Regions from separate parts of the Citrobacter sp. Marseille-Q6884 genome, predicted to be linked through region 3. Evidence: predicted binding sites of a transcription regulator. Region 3 holds the regulator's gene; each other region holds the start of a gene.
The links. Region 3 encodes Fur, which represses iron uptake genes when iron is present. Its sites were predicted from a motif close to ATAATAATGAGAACNACTATCAA; they were not measured.
Positions count from the first base shown of each region.

Region 1: bfd (bacterioferritin-associated ferredoxin) is a predicted target of Fur. The motif match lies at 953-975, and genes of this name have one in related genera.
Region 2: N7268_RS14960 (TonB-dependent siderophore receptor) is a predicted target of Fur. The motif match lies at 3,375-3,397, and genes of this name have one in related genera.
Region 4: N7268_RS02400 (siderophore-interacting protein) is a predicted target of Fur. The motif match lies at 1,970-1,992, and genes of this name have one in related genera.

Region 1 is NZ_CAMDRE010000001.1:756,103-760,644, reverse strand. It holds gene tuf (elongation factor Tu) at 1-824, shown strand, start outside; gene bfd (bacterioferritin-associated ferredoxin) at 1,010-1,204, shown strand; gene bfr (bacterioferritin) at 1,276-1,752, shown strand; gene N7268_RS03685 (prepilin peptidase) at 1,749-2,216, opposite strand; gene rpsJ (30S ribosomal protein S10) at 2,597-2,908, shown strand; gene rplC (50S ribosomal protein L3) at 2,941-3,570, shown strand; gene rplD (50S ribosomal protein L4) at 3,581-4,186, shown strand; gene rplW (50S ribosomal protein L23) at 4,183-4,485, shown strand; gene rplB (50S ribosomal protein L2) at 4,503-4,542, shown strand, end outside.
Region 2 is NZ_CAMDRE010000001.1:3,149,449-3,153,990, forward strand. It holds gene ndh (NAD(P)/FAD-dependent oxidoreductase) at 1-323, shown strand, start outside; gene N7268_RS14955 (glycine zipper 2TM domain-containing protein) at 494-1,033, shown strand; gene N7268_RS14960 (TonB-dependent siderophore receptor) at 1,095-3,275, opposite strand; gene comR (TetR family copper-responsive transcriptional repressor ComR) at 3,525-4,163, opposite strand; gene bhsA (multiple stress resistance protein BhsA) at 4,405-4,542, shown strand, end outside.
Region 3 is NZ_CAMDRE010000001.1:2,563,201-2,567,742, forward strand. It holds gene glnS (glutamine--tRNA ligase) at 1-1,052, shown strand, start outside; gene chiP (chitoporin ChiP) at 1,487-2,893, shown strand; gene chiQ (ChiQ/YbfN family lipoprotein) at 2,943-3,275, shown strand; gene fur (ferric iron uptake transcriptional regulator) at 3,379-3,825, opposite strand; gene N7268_RS12075 (ryhB-regulated fur leader peptide) at 3,818-3,904, opposite strand; gene fldA (flavodoxin FldA) at 4,115-4,542, opposite strand, start outside.
Region 4 is NZ_CAMDRE010000001.1:521,816-526,357, forward strand. It holds gene cfa (cyclopropane fatty acyl phospholipid synthase) at 1-225, opposite strand, end outside; gene N7268_RS02395 (AraC family transcriptional regulator) at 356-1,141, shown strand; gene N7268_RS02400 (siderophore-interacting protein) at 1,138-1,920, opposite strand; gene N7268_RS02405 (PadR family transcriptional regulator) at 2,156-2,833, shown strand; gene N7268_RS02410 (PAS domain-containing methyl-accepting chemotaxis protein) at 2,891-4,411, opposite strand.

The DNA.
Region 1 (4,542 bases), 1.8 Mb from region 3:
TGCTGGGTCGTCAGGTAGGCGTTCCGTACATCATCGTGTTCCTGAACAAATGCGACATGGTTGATGACGAAGAGCTGCTGGAACTGGTAGAAATGGAAGTTCGTGAACTTCTGTCTCAGTACGATTTCCCGGGCGACGACACTCCGATCGTTCGTGGTTCTGCTCTGAAAGCGCTGGAAGGCGAAGCAGAGTGGGAAGAAAAAATCATCGAACTGGCTGGCTTCCTGGATTCTTACATCCCGGAACCAGAGCGTGCGATTGACAAGCCGTTCCTGCTGCCTATCGAAGACGTATTCTCCATCTCCGGTCGTGGTACCGTTGTTACCGGTCGTGTAGAGCGCGGTATCATCAAAGTTGGTGAAGAAGTTGAAATCGTTGGTATCAAAGAGACTGCTAAGTCTACCTGTACTGGCGTTGAAATGTTCCGCAAACTGCTGGACGAAGGCCGTGCTGGTGAGAACGTTGGTGTTCTGCTGCGTGGTATCAAACGTGAAGAAATCGAACGTGGTCAGGTACTGGCTAAGCCGGGCTCTATCAAGCCGCACACCAAGTTCGAATCTGAAGTGTACATTCTGTCCAAAGACGAAGGCGGCCGTCATACTCCGTTCTTCAAAGGCTACCGTCCGCAGTTCTACTTCCGTACTACTGACGTGACTGGTACCATCGAACTGCCGGAAGGCGTAGAGATGGTAATGCCGGGCGACAACATCAAAATGGTTGTTACCCTGATTCACCCGATCGCGATGGACGACGGTCTGCGTTTCGCAATCCGTGAAGGCGGCCGTACTGTAGGTGCGGGCGTTGTTGCTAAAGTAATGAGCTAATTATTTATTAATTAGCTTTGAGCTTAAAAAGGGCGCTTCGGCGCCCTTTTTGCTGCCTGCTATTTAATGACTGTAATATTTATTCGCATTTTTCGTTCGCTCAATCCGCATGCAAACATAATTGTGCTATTGTAATCATAACTATTCTCATTTACACTTTGCGCATAAATTGAACGGGAGCGATCATGTACGTTTGTTTGTGTAATGCGATAAGTGATAAAAAAATTCGTCAGGCTGTTCGCCAGTTTCACCCACAGTCTTTCCAGCAATTACGTAAATTTATTCCTGTGGGAAATCAATGCGGTAAATGCATCCGCGCGGCACGTGAAGTTATGCAGGATGAGCTAACACAAATGCCAGAATTTAAAGAGATCGCCTGAGTCACACTCTTTTTTTTGACATCCCTGTAGCCCCATCTACGCTCTAAGAGTGGAAGCGGAGGGACTATAAAATGAAAGGTGATGTTAAAATCATAAATTATCTCAATAAACTATTGGGAAATGAGCTTGTCGCAATCAACCAGTATTTTCTCCATGCCCGTATGTTTAAAAACTGGGGACTGACTCGTCTCAATGATGTTGAGTATCATGAATCTATCGATGAGATGAAACACGCCGATAAATATATTGAGCGTATTTTATTTTTAGAAGGGCTGCCAAACTTACAGGATCTGGGTAAGTTGGGGATAGGCGAAGATGTTGAAGAGATGCTGCAGTCCGATCTTCGACTTGAGCTTGAAGGTGCGAAAGATTTACGCGAAGCCATTGCCTATGCCGATAGCGTTCATGACTATGTTAGCCGGGACATGATGATCGAGATCCTGACCGACGAAGAAGGGCATATCGACTGGCTCGAAACAGAGCTGGACCTGATATCTAAACTTGGATTGCAAAATTATCTGCAATCGCAAATTAAAGTCAGTGACTAATCGCCCTGCATCAAACGTATCCAGCCAATAACAAAACCCGCAGCCGCCAGATATGGTCCAAAAGGCAGCGGGTTTTTTAGTCCCTTTTTCCCATGCTTAATCCAGGCCATTCCCGCCATACAACAGGCAAAACTGGCAGCCAGGAACACCAGTAGCGGTAATGATTCCCAACGATGCCATGCGCCCAGTGCGGCGAGAAATTTTACATCTCCATAACCCAGCCCTTCCTGTCGGTATACCAGCCGGTAGCTCCAGTAGATCAGAGAAAATACGCCATACCCCACGATGGCTCCCCAAAGTGCATCGGACAACAGTGCAGGTCGGCAAAACAGATGATAAATAAGGCCGCTCCAGAGAAGAGGGCAGGTAAACTTGTTGGGCAATAACCCGGTGCGTAAATCTCGGACCCAAAGCAACCCGCACAAAGTGGTATAGATAATCAGGAAGGGAAGGGTGGCGTACATGTATGCGTCCTTTGCGGTAAAGGGATCACCCTCAAGCAAAAGTGGGCGTCACTCAAGACCAGGAACGCGATAACGGTGACCTCCTTCCAGAAAAATTACGGCACTCTAAAACGGCTGCATATAGAGTGGAACCGTGCTCGCATCAGCCGCCTGAGTGATTAATATCTACGCGGCGCTTGCGTATGGCTGAGATTTACGTATAATGCGCGGGCTTGTCTAATATTGACAGCGGCTCAATATGAGCCACCGGTACTGCGAAAGCGATACCAGACAATGTTCCCAATCGGGGAACTCTGTAAGAACGGTTACACTCTCCCATCAATCGTAATGGGTTTGAGGAGTAACTATTTCGTCTATAAAATAATTGGAGCTCTGGTCTCATGCAGAACCAAAGAATCCGTATCCGTTTGAAAGCGTTTGATCATCGTCTGATCGATCAATCAACCGCGGAAATCGTCGAGACTGCCAAGCGCACTGGTGCGCAGGTTCGTGGTCCGATCCCGCTGCCGACCCGCAAAGAGCGCTTTACCGTTCTGATCTCTCCGCACGTTAACAAAGACGCGCGTGATCAGTACGAAATTCGCACTCACAAGCGTCTGGTTGACATCGTTGAGCCAACTGAAAAAACCGTTGATGCTCTGATGCGTCTGGACCTGGCTGCCGGTGTAGACGTGCAGATCAGCCTGGGTTAATCAGGTCATCGAGCGATTGAGAGGTTGATACAATGATTGGTTTAGTCGGTAAAAAAGTGGGTATGACCCGCATCTTCACTGAAGATGGCGTATCTATCCCAGTAACCGTTATCGAAGTTGAAGCAAACCGCGTTACTCAGGTTAAAGATCTGGCTAACGATGGCTATCGCGCTGTTCAGGTTACCACTGGTGCTAAAAAAGCTAACCGTGTAACTAAGCCGGAAGCTGGTCACTTTGCTAAAGCTGGCGTAGAAGCTGGCCGCGGCCTGTGGGAGTTCCGTCTGGCAGATGGTGAAGAATACACCGTTGGTCAGAACATTAGCGTTGAACTGTTTGCTGACGTTAAAAAAGTTGACGTAACCGGTACCTCTAAAGGTAAAGGTTTCGCTGGTACCGTTAAGCGCTGGAACTTCCGTACCCAGGACGCTACTCACGGTAACTCCTTGTCTCACCGCGTTCCGGGTTCTATCGGTCAGAACCAGACTCCGGGCAAAGTGTTCAAAGGCAAGAAAATGGCAGGTCAGCTGGGCAACGAACGTGTAACTGTTCAGAGCCTGGACGTAGTACGTGTTGACGCTGAGCGCAACCTGCTGCTGGTTAAAGGTGGTGTTCCGGGTGCGACCGGTTGCGACCTGATCGTTAAACCAGCTGTGAAGGCGTAAGGGGATAGCAATGGAATTAGTATTGAAAGACGCGCAGAGCGCGCTGACTGTTTCCGAAACTACCTTCGGTCGTGATTTCAACGAAGCGCTGGTTCACCAGGTTGTTGTTGCTTATGCAGCTGGTGCTCGTCAGGGTACTCGTGCTCAGAAGACTCGTGCTGAAGTAACTGGTTCAGGCAAAAAGCCGTGGCGCCAGAAAGGTACCGGCCGTGCGCGTTCAGGTTCTATCAAGAGCCCGATCTGGCGTTCAGGTGGCGTGACCTTCGCTGCTCGCCCGCAGGACCACAGTCAAAAAGTTAACAAAAAGATGTACCGCGGCGCGCTGAAAAGCATTCTGTCCGAACTGGTACGTCAGGATCGTCTGATCGTTGTCGAATCATTCTCTGTAGAAGCGCCTAAAACTAAGCTGCTGGCACAGAAACTGAAAGACATGGCTCTGGAAGATGTGCTGATCATCACCGGTGAGCTGGACGAGAACCTGTTCCTGGCTGCGCGCAACCTGCACAAGGTTGACGTACGCGATGCAACTGGTATCGACCCGGTTAGCCTGATCGCCTTCGACAAAGTCGTAATGACTGCTGATGCTGTTAAGCAAGTTGAGGAGATGCTGGCATGATTCGTGAAGAACGTCTGCTGAAGGTGCTGCGTGCACCGCACGTTTCTGAAAAAGCGTCTACTGCGATGGAAAAAACCAATACCATCGTTCTCAAAGTTGCTAAAGACGCGACCAAAGCAGAAATCAAAGCTGCTGTGCAGAAACTGTTTGAAGTCGAAGTCGAAGTCGTTAACACCCTGGTAGTTAAAGGGAAAGTTAAACGTCACGGACAGCGTATCGGTCGTCGTAGCGACTGGAAAAAAGCTTACGTCACCCTGAAGGAAGGCCAGAATCTGGACTTCGTCGGCGGCGCTGAGTAAGTCGGAGGAGTAATACAATGGCAGTTGTTAAATGTAAACCGACATCTCCGGGTCGTC
Region 2 (4,542 bases), 590 kb from region 3:
CACCACGTGCTCAGGCTGCACATCAGATGGCATCCTGCGCGTTGAACAACATTCTAGCGCAGATGAATGGTAAAGCCCTGAAAGCGTATCAGTATAAAGACCACGGCTCTTTGGTTTCGCTTTCTAACTTCTCTACCGTCGGTAGCCTGATGGGGAACCTGACGCGCGGTTCGATGATGGTGGAAGGGCGTATTGCTCGCTTTGTGTACATCTCGTTGTACCGTATGCACCAGATTGCGCTGCACGGTTACTTTAAAACCGGGCTGATGATGTTGGTCGGCAGTATTAACCGTGTGATCCGCCCACGCCTGAAACTGCATTAATCATAGACGTATCTTGCCGGATAACACTGTGTTTATCCGGCACCTTCTTCAGAGTTCTCTGAATCATGCTGTTTTGCAGCACCCTCACGCTATTTTCATCCCCATTCCGATTGGCATTCCTCACATCTTGTTGCAAAGTTGTTGCTAATAGCAAAAAAGGAGGAAGTCCCGTGAATAAATCAATGTTGGCGGGTATAGGGATTGGCGTAGCTGCTGCGCTGGGTGTTGCAGCGGTGGCCAGTCTGAACGTTTTTGAGCGTGGCCCACAGTATGCACAAGTGGTTTCTGCAACCCCGATTAAAGAGTCAGTAAAAACACCGCGCCAGGAGTGCCGGAACGTGACGGTTACGCACCGTAAGCCGGTACAAGATGAAAACCGTATCGCGGGTTCCGTGCTGGGTGCGGTAGCGGGTGGTGTCATCGGTCATCAGTTCGGTGGCGGGCGTGGTAAAGATATTGCGACCGTAGCGGGTGCGTTAGGTGGGGGATATGCCGGCAACCAGATCCAGGGGTCAATGCAGGAAAACGATACCTACACCACAACGCAGCAGCGCTGTAAAACGGTGTACGACAAGTCTGAGAAAATGCTTGGCTACGACGTAACATACAAAATTGGCGATCAGCAGGGCAAAATCCGAATGGATAAAGATCCCGGGTCGCAAATTCCACTGGATAACAACGGCCAGTTGGTTCTGAATAACAAAGCATAAAATAGCTTTACGCTGTACATCAATTAGCCCCCCATTCGCTCAGGCTGGGGGGCTTTTTTTATCAGAAGGTTAGGGCGTAGTTCAGACCAAATGTACGTCCACGGCCTTTGTATTCATACAAGGATGGGCTACCGTACGTTGGGCTATAGAGCAGCGGCGCACGTTGTCCCCAGAGGGTGGTATATTCTTCGTTCAGCAGGTTTTCAACGCTAAAGGTCAGTTTACCCAGAGGGAGCTGATAGCTGCCGATAAAGTCCATGGTGTTATATCCGTCCAGCTTGTTGCCGCTGGCGTCGCTCAGATCAAATGTTTGCTGGCTCTGCACACGCAATGACCAGGGTTCAGGTGCCCAGCCGACCCACGCTGTTGCTTTTGACGGAGAGGCCAGAGTGACATCCCATTTCTGCCATTTCCCGTTCTGTTTCACTTCTGATTTTATAATATTGAAGTTACTCCCCACGCTCCAGTCAGTGTCCGCAATGAAATAATCCACTGCGCCTTCAAGACCATAAATCCGGCGGTCGTCAGGTTGAACGTTAATGGTCATATCGCTACGGTTAACGACGATAGATTTATCGGACGTGGAGTAATAGGCGGCCAACTGTGTGCGCAGGCTATCGCCCGTGTAACGCCATCCCAGTTCGAAAGAGTTAACTTTAATGCCTTCCAGGCGTGAATCCGCTACGTTGACGCTGCGCAGGAGTTGATAATGATCGCCAACCAGCGAGTAGGTTCCGTTACCATAGTATTTCCCCGGGTCAGGAAGCTCCACGCCCTGGGAGAAGTTAAACCATGTCTGCTGACGGTCGGTCAGATGGGCGAGGATACCGGCGTTAAACAGGACGTTATCGTAATCGGTTTTACCACCCGGAATAGCATCGGCGGAATTTGCCAGACCGGTTGCGATGCCTTGCTGTTGCGTATAGCCGATAAAGTCATCAACCCTGTTTTCAGTCCACTGGTATCGCACACCAGCGCTCAGCGTAAAGATGTCATTAATGTCATAACTGTTTTGCAGGAAAGGCGCGAAGTTGGTGATGCTGTAACCCGGGTAGCGTCCGGTGGTATAGGCCGTGCGGTTATCCATCCCGCCAGAGGGCAGGGACCAGGCAAGATCAAAGAATTTCTGATTGGAATCGAAAGTTTCGTGATCGGCATCGATACCCCACGTCAGCTCCCAGTTATCCATCAACTGGCTATTGAGGGTAATTTTGGCGCCAAACTGGTCGGTATCCTGTTGCGATGCGGAGAAACTGGTCACCTTACCTTTGCTTAACGTTGGGAAGGGGTAGAATTTTAACGATTCGTCACGGTAATAGATCTGGCTAACCAGATTCTGACCAAAGAAATTGGCATCTGAATATTGCAGGCTAATCAGATGACGCTCTGTACCGGGAATACGATCAGAATTCAGACCGCTGCTGGTCCAGGCTTTCCCGGCTCCCGTTACCGCAGACATATTCTCGCCCAGGTCCAGTCCATAATCGTCATCGCCCTGGCTCTTATAGTACTGTGTGACCAGTTGCAGCTGGCGATTGTCATCCAGTTCAATCGTCCCTGTGCCCATGATATCCAGGCGGTCGGAATGCTGCAGACCGGTTTGAGTATTATCCAGCAGTAAGGCGTCGTTGTTGCCGTCATACCAGCCGCCAAACCGTTGATAAGCCACGGACATGCGCCCGGAAGCGCGGTCAGTCCCGCCACTGACCGCGGCGGCAACGCGTTCGTCATGGTCGTTACTGTTGTTGAACCCGCTTTTACTGCCCAGTTCAAGCTCAACTTCACGCTCAGGCTGGCCTTTTTTGGTAACGATATTGATCAACCCACCGGTACTACCGCCGCCATAAAGCGATGTCGCACCCGAAATAACTTCGATGTGAGCAATATTAAAAGGGTCAATGGAATCAAGCTGGCGACTGTCGGTGCGGGAAGAGTTCAGACGGACACCGTCAATCAGCACAACGATGGCGCGACCGCGCATGTTCATGCCGTAGTTTGTCCGTCCCTGGCTACTGACATCGATGCCGGGGATCAACTGAGCGAGGACATCCTTAAACTCTTTACCGCCCTGTACTTGCTGCTCAATCTCACTTCCTTCGATAACCCAGGTCGTTTGCGCCATTTCCGCAACGGTCCGCTGGCTACGGTTGGCACTGACGATGAGATCTTCTTCCTCAGCCGCCATTGCCGGTAGGGTTAAAGACAATAAGAGAGGATTGAGCACCCAAAGACGCTTATTCATTGGTATTCCTTTTCAAAAAAGTCGGTCTGTTTTTGTTATCGCGGTCTGGAAACCGAAGGTTACATTGTGAAACGGATGTTAAAACAAATGCGAATATTGCTGATAATAATTGGCATTATCAATGCTTTTTACAAAAACAATGCCTTAAATCCATGAAAGTAATGAGAAATGTAGGGGTAATGGTGTGTGAAATTCACCGGGGGCGTCATCAACTCCCGGTGATATCATCAAAGTGTGCGGAGGGGGAAATCAGGAATCTTTAAGCAGTTCTGGCCACAGCCGTAAGGTTGTACGGGTTATCTGCATCAGTTTTTCGAACGATGCGCCTTCGCGGGCGCTAATCGACATCCCTTGTAATATACAGTTCAGGAATTCAGCCAGCTTTTGTGCATCACAGTGCGCTGGAATTTCGCCATGTTCCTGCCGTTGGTGAAGAAACTGAGCAAGCGTCTGCTCTTGCATGGCGTGCCGGGATTTAACTGTATGCGCAATTTCGCGGGAGGAGGCGGCAAGCGTCGCGGAGGTGTTAATCATAAAACATCCTGCCGGGGTGTCCTCGCTGGTGAAACAGGTTGCGATTGCCGTGAAATAGTCCTCCAGTGCGGATTCAAGACTTTTCTCTTCACAAAACAACTGCGCTTCGTGTTTTGCCGCGAATCGGCTGATGTAGCGGTCCAGCACGGCGCGAAATAATCCTTCTTTATTGGTAAATTCCGCATAGAGCGTGGGGGCTTTAGCTCCGGTTGCTTCCACAAGGTCGGAAAGCGATGTCGCTTCGTACCCGTGCTGCCAGAAGAGTGTCATGGCCTTATCAAGCGCGGCTTCCCTGTCGAACACTTTCGGTCGGCCACGGCTTTTTTTTGCACAACCTGTCGTTTCAGTTGTCATGATGCCGTTGTACCTGGTTGGGTTTATTGAACAACCATTATAAAAATATTTACCCTCACTCTCCAGCGGATTCACGATAAAAATAATTGGTTGCTATTGATATGAAAAATAAGGCCTTTGCATTTTATATAACGATCATTATAAAAAATGTTGACGTGTGACGCAGATCACATCTATGATTTACCTATCGATCGTTAAGTTAATGCTTGCGACATACATTCATCTGCCAAAGGTTACCATTATGAAAAACGTAAAAACGCTCCTTCTTGCTACCGTCCTGAGCTCTCTTTCATTCGCCAGCTTTGCAGCTGTTGAAGTTCAGGCAACACCTGCAGGCCAACAGAAAGTCGGTATTATTTCTGCTAATGCTGGGACCAAC
Region 3 (4,542 bases):
GGTGCATCTACCCGATGTACGACTTCACCCACTGCATCAGCGATGCGCTGGAAGGCATTACGCATTCACTGTGCACGCTGGAATTCCAGGACAACCGTCGCCTATACGATTGGGTGCTGGACAACATCACGATTCCGGTTCACCCGCGTCAGTACGAATTTTCGCGTCTGAATCTCGAATACACGGTGATGTCCAAACGTAAGCTGAATCTGCTGGTCACTGACAAGCACGTTGAAGGCTGGGATGATCCGCGTATGCCGACCATCTCGGGCCTGCGTCGTCGTGGTTACACGGCAGCCGCTATCCGTGAGTTCTGCAAACGCATCGGCGTGACCAAGCAGGACAACACCATTGAGATCGCTTCACTGGAATCCTGCATTCGTGAAGATCTGAACGAAAACGCGCCACGTGCGATGGCGGTTATCGATCCGGTGAAACTGGTTATCGAAAATTACCCGCAGGGTGAAAGCGAACGGGTCACCATGCCTAATCACCCGAACAAACCGGAAATGGGCAGCCGTGAAGTGCCGTTCAGCGGTGAAATCTGGATCGATCGCGCAGACTTCCGCGAAGAAGCGAACAAACAGTACAAGCGTCTGGTGATGGGCAAAGAAGTGCGCCTGCGTAATGCTTACGTGATCAAAGCTGAGCGTGTAGAGAAAGATGCAGAGGGTAATATCACCACTATTTTCTGCACCTACGATGCCGATACGTTAAGCAAAGATCCGGCCGATGGTCGTAAAGTTAAAGGCGTTATTCACTGGGTGAGCGCGGCTCATGCGCTGCCGATTGAAATCCGTCTGTATGACCGTCTGTTCAGTGTACCCAATCCGGGTGCGGCAGACGATTTCCTGTCCGTCATCAACCCTGAATCTCTGGTGATTCGCCAGGGTTACGGTGAACCGTCACTGCAGTCTGCCGTGGCTGGCAAAGCGTTCCAGTTCGAACGTGAAGGTTACTTCTGCCTCGACAGCCGCTATGCAACGGCTGACAAGCTGGTATTCAACCGTACCGTTGGCCTGCGTGATACGTGGGCGAAAGTGGGCGAATAAGCCGCAACACAGCCTTTCTAACGCCGCATTCTGCGGCGTTTTTTTTATCCCGTCTTTCTCAACTGGCTCTGTTTGCAGAGCGAATTAATTGTTATTCCGTCACGTTTACCAACATGCAGATTTTAAAATAATAATCTTGCACGATGAACGGGTTTGAAATGAAACCGATTTCATCTTTATGGAAAACAAGCCATTTTTGTAATTTTTCAACGCTTTTTTAGCACGGATTGCAAATGTAACAGAAAGCAATGAAATATGTGCGGTTGCTCATACTCTTACATTCTCGTTACAGAAAGAGATTGATAATTCGCGTCGCGAAAAATAGTCTATTCATTGTAGTCAGCGAGGTTTTTCTCAACGCTACTTTTTCATTTTTATTTTTTTCGCTGTTTTCCTTTGGTAACAGCAATTTATACGTCAAAGAGGATTAACATATGCGTACGTTCAGTGGCAAACGTAGTACGCTGGCGCTGGCTATCGCCGGTATCACAGCAATGTCAGGCTTAGTCGTAGTACCACAGGCGCAAGCCGAAGGCTTTATCGACGATTCTACATTAACCGGCGGCATCTATTACTGGCAGCGTGAGCGTGACCGTAAAGATGTGACCGATCATGACAAATACAAAACCAACCTTTCTCACTCGACCTGGAACGCGAATCTCGACTTCCAGTCCGGCTATGCGGCTGATATGTTTGGTCTTGATATCGCAGCATTTACCGCGATTGAAATGAACGAAAGTAGCGAAAGCGGTCATCCAAACGAAATCGCATTCTCTTCAAAAAATAAAGGCTATGACGAAGATTACTCCGGCGATAAGAGCGGGATAAGCCTTTATAAAGCGGCGGCAAAATTTAAATATGGCCCAACCTGGGCGCGCGCCGGTTATATTCAACCTACCGGGCAGACTCTGCTGGCTCCACACTGGAGCTTTATGCCAGGTACTTATCAGGGTGCTGAAGCCGGTGCTAACTTCGACTATGGTGATGCTGGTGCGCTGAGCTTCTCCTATATGTGGGCCAACGAATATAAAGCGCCATGGCACACTGAAGTCGATAAATTCTATCAGGCAGATAAAAAGACCAGCGTGGATTACCTCCACTCCATCGGCGCGAAATATGACTTCAAAAATAACCTGTTGCTGGAAGCGGCCTTTGGTCAGTCTGAAGGTTATGTTGATCAGTACTTCGCAAAAGCCAGCTACAAATTTGATTTAGGCGGTAACCCGTTTACCACCAGCTATCAGTTCTACGGCGCGCGTGACAAAGTTGATGACCGCACCGTCAACAATATTTATGACGGTACGGCCTGGTTGCAGGCGTTGACCTTCGGCTACAAAGTGGCGGAAGTGGTTGACCTGCGTCTGGAAGGTACCTGGGTTAAAGCAGACGGGCAACAGGGCTACTTCCTGCAGCGTATGACGCCGACGTATGCGTCTTCAAACGGTCGTCTGGACGTGTGGTGGGATAACCGTTCTGACTTCAACGCCAACGGTGAAAAAGCGGTCTTCTTCGGCGCAATGTATGACCTGAAGAACTGGAACCTGCCTGGCTGGGCAGTGGGTGCTTCTTACGTTTACGCATGGGATGCTAAGCCATCGACCTGGCAGCTCAACCCGGACGCCTATTACGACAAAAACCGTACCATCGAAGAGTCCTCTTACAGCCTGGATGCGGTCTACACCCTGCAGGACGGTCGTGCGAAGGGCACTATGTTTAAACTGCACTTCACACAGTACGACAACCATTCAGATATTCCGAGCTGGGGCGGTGGTTACGGCAACATCTTCCAGGATGAGCGTGACGTGAAGTTCATCGTTATCGCGCCGTTCACTATCTTCTAATGCCAATCGCGGCAGGCCGGGTGCCTGCCGCATCGTTGAGGACTGTTCAATGAAAAAACTGCTACTCATCGCCGTGATGGCATCAGGTCTTGTGGCGTGTGCGCAATCCACGGCGCCGAAAGAAGATAGCCGTCTTAAAGAAGCCTACAGTGCCTGTATTAATACCGCACAGGGTTCGCCGGAGAAAATCGAGGCCTGTCAGAGTGTGTTGAACGTGCTGAAGAAAGAAAAGCAGCACCAGCAATTTGCTAACGAAGAAAGTGTCCGCGTACTGGATTACCAGCAGTGTATTCAGGCGACGCGTACGGGCAACGATCAGGCTGTCACGGCTGACTGTGACAAAGTCTGGCAGGAAATTCGCAGCAAGAACGCGGCTCAATAAGGCTCGTCGATTGATCGCTTAAAAAGACTCGTGTGACAGCGGGTCTTTTTTTATGCGCATAAAAAAAGCCAACCGGAGGGTTGGCCTTTCTGAATACATCACATTATTTTGCGTCGTGCGCATGCTCATCTTCGCGGCAATCACCTTCAGCACAGTGTCCGTAAAGATAGAGGCTATGGTTGGTTAAGCGAATACCATGTTTCGCTGCGATTTCACGCTGGCGCGCTTCGATAGAATCATCACTGAATTCGACCACTTTGCCACAGTCGAGGCAGATCAGGTGATCGTGATGATGTTGCTGAGTCAGTTCGAAGACGGATTTACCACCTTCAAAATTATGGCGGGTCACGATACCGGCATCATCAAATTGGTTCAGCACACGGTACACGGTCGCCAGACCAATTTCTTCACCCATATCGATCAGGCGTTTGTATAAGTCTTCCGCACTGACGTGATGGTTATCCGGTTCCTGAAGAACTTCCAGAATTTTTAAACGAGGAAGCGTTACTTTCAGGCCAGCCTTCTTTAATGCGGTATTGTTGTCAGTCATGCGGAATCTGTCCTGTAGCTAAACGGTTCACTTCATTAAAAGAAGTGACAGAAATTGCACTTGAGATAATGCGTATCATTATAGAACTGCCATGCCTAAATGAAAACTGCAAGTCTCTGGCAAATATTGTTAATCAAAACGTGGTATCGCCTACAAACACACTGTGCAATACCCCATTGGCATCCAGCCATTGTACAGGGTCAGGCGAAAAAGTTACAAATTTGTAGCAATTATTTTGATTGGTTTTATCTATTGATGCGGCGCAGATGAGTTTCTGCGCCGCATCAAATCAGGCGTTCAGGATTTCGTCGAGATGCAGTTCAGCAGAAATCTGTTTAACCCATTTTTCGACGCGTTCTGCAGTCAGTTCAGGCTGGCGATCTTCGTCGATAGCCAGACCAACAAAGTGGTCGTCATCCGCCAAACCTTTGGACGCTTCAAAGTGATAACCCGCCGTTGGCCAGTGACCGACGATGGTTGCGCCGCGCGGTTCAATAATGTCGCGAATAGTGCCTAACGCATCGCAGAAATATTCTGCGTAGTCTTCCTGGTCGCCGCAGCCAAACAGCGCAACCAGCTTACCGTTGAAATCAATGTCTTCGAGAGTCGGGAAGAAGTCATCCCAGTCACACTGCGCTTCACCGTAGTACCAGGTTGGGATGCCGAGCAGCAGAATGTCATACCCTTCCAGGTCTTCTTTGCTGCTTTTTGCAATGT
Region 4 (4,542 bases), 2.0 Mb from region 3:
ATCGAGCCGTTCGCAGTCCCACCAGCCTTCCATATAGCTTTCGCCAAGCCCTAAAGAACCTTGTTGCAGTACCCGTTTAAAGAAACCGGTGTGATGAAGTTGAATGTCCCAGGCACGCGTACCATTAATCTGGATATCAGCCTGCTGGAGCAGCTCTTTCCCCATCCGCGTCCAATTATCATTTTTTTCATTTACGATTACTGCATCTGAACAAAGCGTGCTCATGGTCTTTACCAAAAGTGGACTAATAATTCTTAGGCAAGATTATTATGGAAAAGAGATTGTATGTATTATGATTTGAGGACAAGATCTATCGAGCAGAGGCCACAGAATCGGGAGCATTGCGCATTTATTTATGGAAACCCTCACACAGAAACAGTGGAATTCCTTCCCGGATGACTCCGTCGCTGAGCTGCCGCAGGACGTTTACTTTCGCTCGTATGTGCTGGAGGCCAACAACCATGTTCCGCAGCACACCCATTCTTTTATGCAGTTTCATTTTGCCCGCAAGGGCAGCATGCGTATTGATGTCGCCGGGAAGTGCTGGATAATCCCCGCGCATTATGGCATCTGGATCCCCAATAATACGGAGCATGCGGTCTGGGCGCTGGATGATGTTTATTTAGAGAATCTGGATATTAAACCGGACTTTCTGGAACAGCCCATTAACGAGTGTAAAGTGGTTGCCATCAGTGATTTCGCCAGAGAATTTATTCATTACGCAACCAACTTAATTTCAGGTCATTATGATAGCCAGTCTAAAGAGGGAAAACTGGTTAGCGTCCTGGTCGATATTATTTTGCAATTACCGGAAGTGGCGTTTGTATTACCCTGGCCGCAGGATCGCGAATTAACCAAAATCTGCCGGACAATACAAGAATCCCCGGCATTAGAACATTCCGTTGAGTATTGGGCGCAGCATCTCGGTATGTCGGCCCGCACCTTTTCGCGTCATTTCAAAAAAGAGACAGGATTACCCTTCAGCGTCTGGAAGCAAAAAATGCGTATTCTAGAATCCGTGTTAATGCTGAAAAAAAATAAAAGCGTGACCGCCGTTGCGCTCGACGTGGGGTATTCGAGCACCGCGGCGTTTAGCTATGCGTTCCGCCAGGTATTTGGCGTGCCCCCGTCAAATTATTAACGGGTGGAATTGCGGTGATGCCAGTAGGCTGCCGCACGTACCCGTTGCTGATCGAACGCCTCGGTTTCAAAGCGGGCGCTCAGGTTTTTTACCGCTTTTCCTTCACCGGTGATCCAGATGAAATAATCATCCGCAGGGACGTTCAGTTGCGCCAGCGCATCATTCACCGCCTGCTCGTTATGACCGACAAACCACTGAATCGCAAATCCGTCGAGATGGGCCAGGTAATCCTGGCAGGCAGCATCCTGCACGCTCACCAGCGCCATTACATTCGGACGTACCGCTAAACGGCTGAGCGCTTCCAGCCGGCGGCGCAATGCTGGCATACCTGACTCATCACAAACATACACCTGGTACGCGTAATCTTCCGGCACCACCAGCGAACCACGCGGGCCGCCAATCGTCAGTTTGTCACCTTCACGGGCATGCTTCGCCCAGGTACTCGCCACGCCGCCCTCATGCAGGTAGAAATCCAGCGCCAGTTCATGGCGCGCTTCGTCATACAGCGGTGTGTAATCCCGGGAGACAGGACGGATTCCTTCAGCCCAAACGATGCCCTCATCGGTGACCGTTGGCGGCACAAACTGTGTGCCGGGTTCAGGGAAAAAGACCTTGGAATGGTCGTCAAAGCCGCGTGAACTAAAGCCCTCCAGAGCATCACCGCCGAGCACGATACGCTGAAAGCCCGTGCTGATACGTTCAACGCGCAAAACGGTGAGTTCACGAAAACGCAGCTCATGACGAACGCGCTGGGGGTAGCGTGAGGTGTTTTTTGTCATTTTTTCGCCTTAATGGGGATAATACGATATATCTAAATTATCATTTTAAATGATAATGATTGCTAATCACGAATATTGCAAGCACTTTCTGATATAGCCACCGTCCAACTCCCTATCAGCAAAATAAAAATTAAGTACATATAAATCAATCAATTAAAACATAAAAACATCACACCCTTGCAAAACATAAAAGTTTAGATATAAATTAGATATATCTAAACAACGTCAGGAGACAATGATGCAAAACCAACATGAGGGTTGCTGCAAACATGCAGATCGCCAACACGAAGGATGCTGCAAGGGTGAAGGACATCACCACGAAGGTCATGACCACGAGCACCACCACGCAGGTTGTTGCAAAGGAGAAGCGCATCGCCACGAAGGTCATGACCACGAGCACCACCACGAACACGGCTGCGGGCATCGTCATGGTCGGGGCGGCGGTCGCCGTCAGCGCTTTTTCGGCCACGGTGAATTACGTCTGGTGATTCTGGATATCTTGACCCGTGACGCCAGCCACGGCTACGAACTGATCAAAGCTATCGAAACGCTGACCCAGGGAAATTACACACCAAGTCCTGGTGTTATTTATCCGACGCTGGATTTCTTGCAGGATCAGGAGCTGATTGCTGTCAGTGACGAGGAAGGCGGGCGTAAACAGATAACGATCACGACGCAAGGCCAGCAATGGCTGGATGAAAACCGTGAGCATCTGGAGCACATCCACGAACGCATCAAGGCACGCTGCGTGGGGTTCGAATTACGTAAAAACCCGCAAATGAAACGGGCCCTGGATAACTTCAAAGCGGTGCTGGATCTCCGGGTTAATCATGGCGACACCAGCGATGCACAGATCAAAAAAATCATCGGCATTATCGATCGCGCCTCGCTGGACATCACCCAACTGGATTAAGCCGCTCCCTCTTCAGACGGAACACGTTAACTCGCGGTTCCGTCTGTTGCGTTGTGCTTAATGCAGAACGGTGACTGCATCTTCCAGGCGCCCGGCGCGATGTTTCACCATCGCAGAAATCCGGGTGCTCTCTTCCACCAGCTCAGCATTTTTCTGCGTAATGCTGCTTAACTCATTCACCGCACGGGTCAAACTGGTCAGCCCGTCCGCCTGCTCTATCGTGGAGTGGCTGATTTGAGCGATCAGTTGCGTGACGTTTTGCACCTGCGCCACAATGTCATCCATCGTGCGCCCTGCTGCGTGAACCTGATCGGAGCCGGACTGCACTTTATCGGCGCTGGCATCAATCAGTTTACGAATGTCATTCGCCGCACTGGCGCTACGGCTGGCAAGATGGCGGACTTCCCCTGCCACCACGGCAAACCCTTTCCCCTGTTCACCAGCCCGCGCGGCTTCCACCGCGGCGTTCAGCGCCAGGATATTGGTCTGGAAAGCAATATCGTTAATCAGGGTGGTGATGGTGCCAATTCGCTGCGTGCTGTTGGCGATATCGTCCATGGTTTTAATGACGGTACCCATCGCCTCACCGCCCTGCGTTGCCGCACTGCTGGCAGCAATTGAGAGCTTGTCGGCAGCCGCAGCCGTCGCAGAGTTTTGCTTCACCGATGCCGCCATCTGATTCATGGTCGTCACCGTATCCTGCACATTCTCTACAGTCTGCTGAGTATGTTTGTTTAAATCATCACTCCCTTTCGCCAGCGTTTCGCTGTCGTTACGTACGCTGGAGACCTGACTTGAAACGTCATGAATAAGCCAGCGGCACATTAATCCCAGTTGCCCCACCGCCCGCAGCATCAGACCCAGTTCATCACTGCGATTGAGATGCGACACACTGTTGCGCTCACCGGTCGCCACTTTCAGCGCCTGGCGGGCGACGTTCTCAATGGGGCGCACAATTTGCCATTCGAAAATCGCTGTACCCGCCAGCATCACTAACGCACTCGTCAACAATATCGGCCACGCAGCGCCCATCTGCTGCAACGTTACGGCCAACACGATAAACATCAACGCCATCACGCTGCGTACCCGCCAGCGAACCGGGAGTGACGGCAGTTTGCCCAACCAACCTTTGCGAACCACCAGCCCTTTATGCACACGCTTGTTACAACGACCTTCATTCAGCGCCTGATATAAAGGCTCGACCGCCGCAACCTCTTCCTCCGTCGCCCGGGTACGAATCGACATATACCCGGTAACGCGCCCTTCCCGCACCATCGGCACGGCGTTGGCTCTCACCCAGTAGTGATCGCCATTTTTACGCCGGTTTTTCACGATGCCGCTCCACGGCTCCCCTTGCTGTAGCGTGTACCACATATCTGCAAATGCGGCTTTTGGCATATCCGGGTGGCGGACCAGATTGTGCGGTTTGCCCAGTAATTCATTCAGCTGATACCCGCTGACCTGGACAAACGTGTCGTTCGCGTGGGTGATATAGCTTTGCAGGTCAGTCGTTGACATGAGGGTGATATCATCATCCAGCGGTGTGTTTTGCTGGCTAACGTAGGGATGAGAAGACATGATTGCGTCCTGTGCAGGTTATCTGGTTGTTAACTCTCTCGGCATATGTTATTTCGGCGATAATCTTTTTATCTTTAGTTGTTAAATTTGATTTAGATCGCAATTTGCGATTAAACCTCCAAATCTGTATG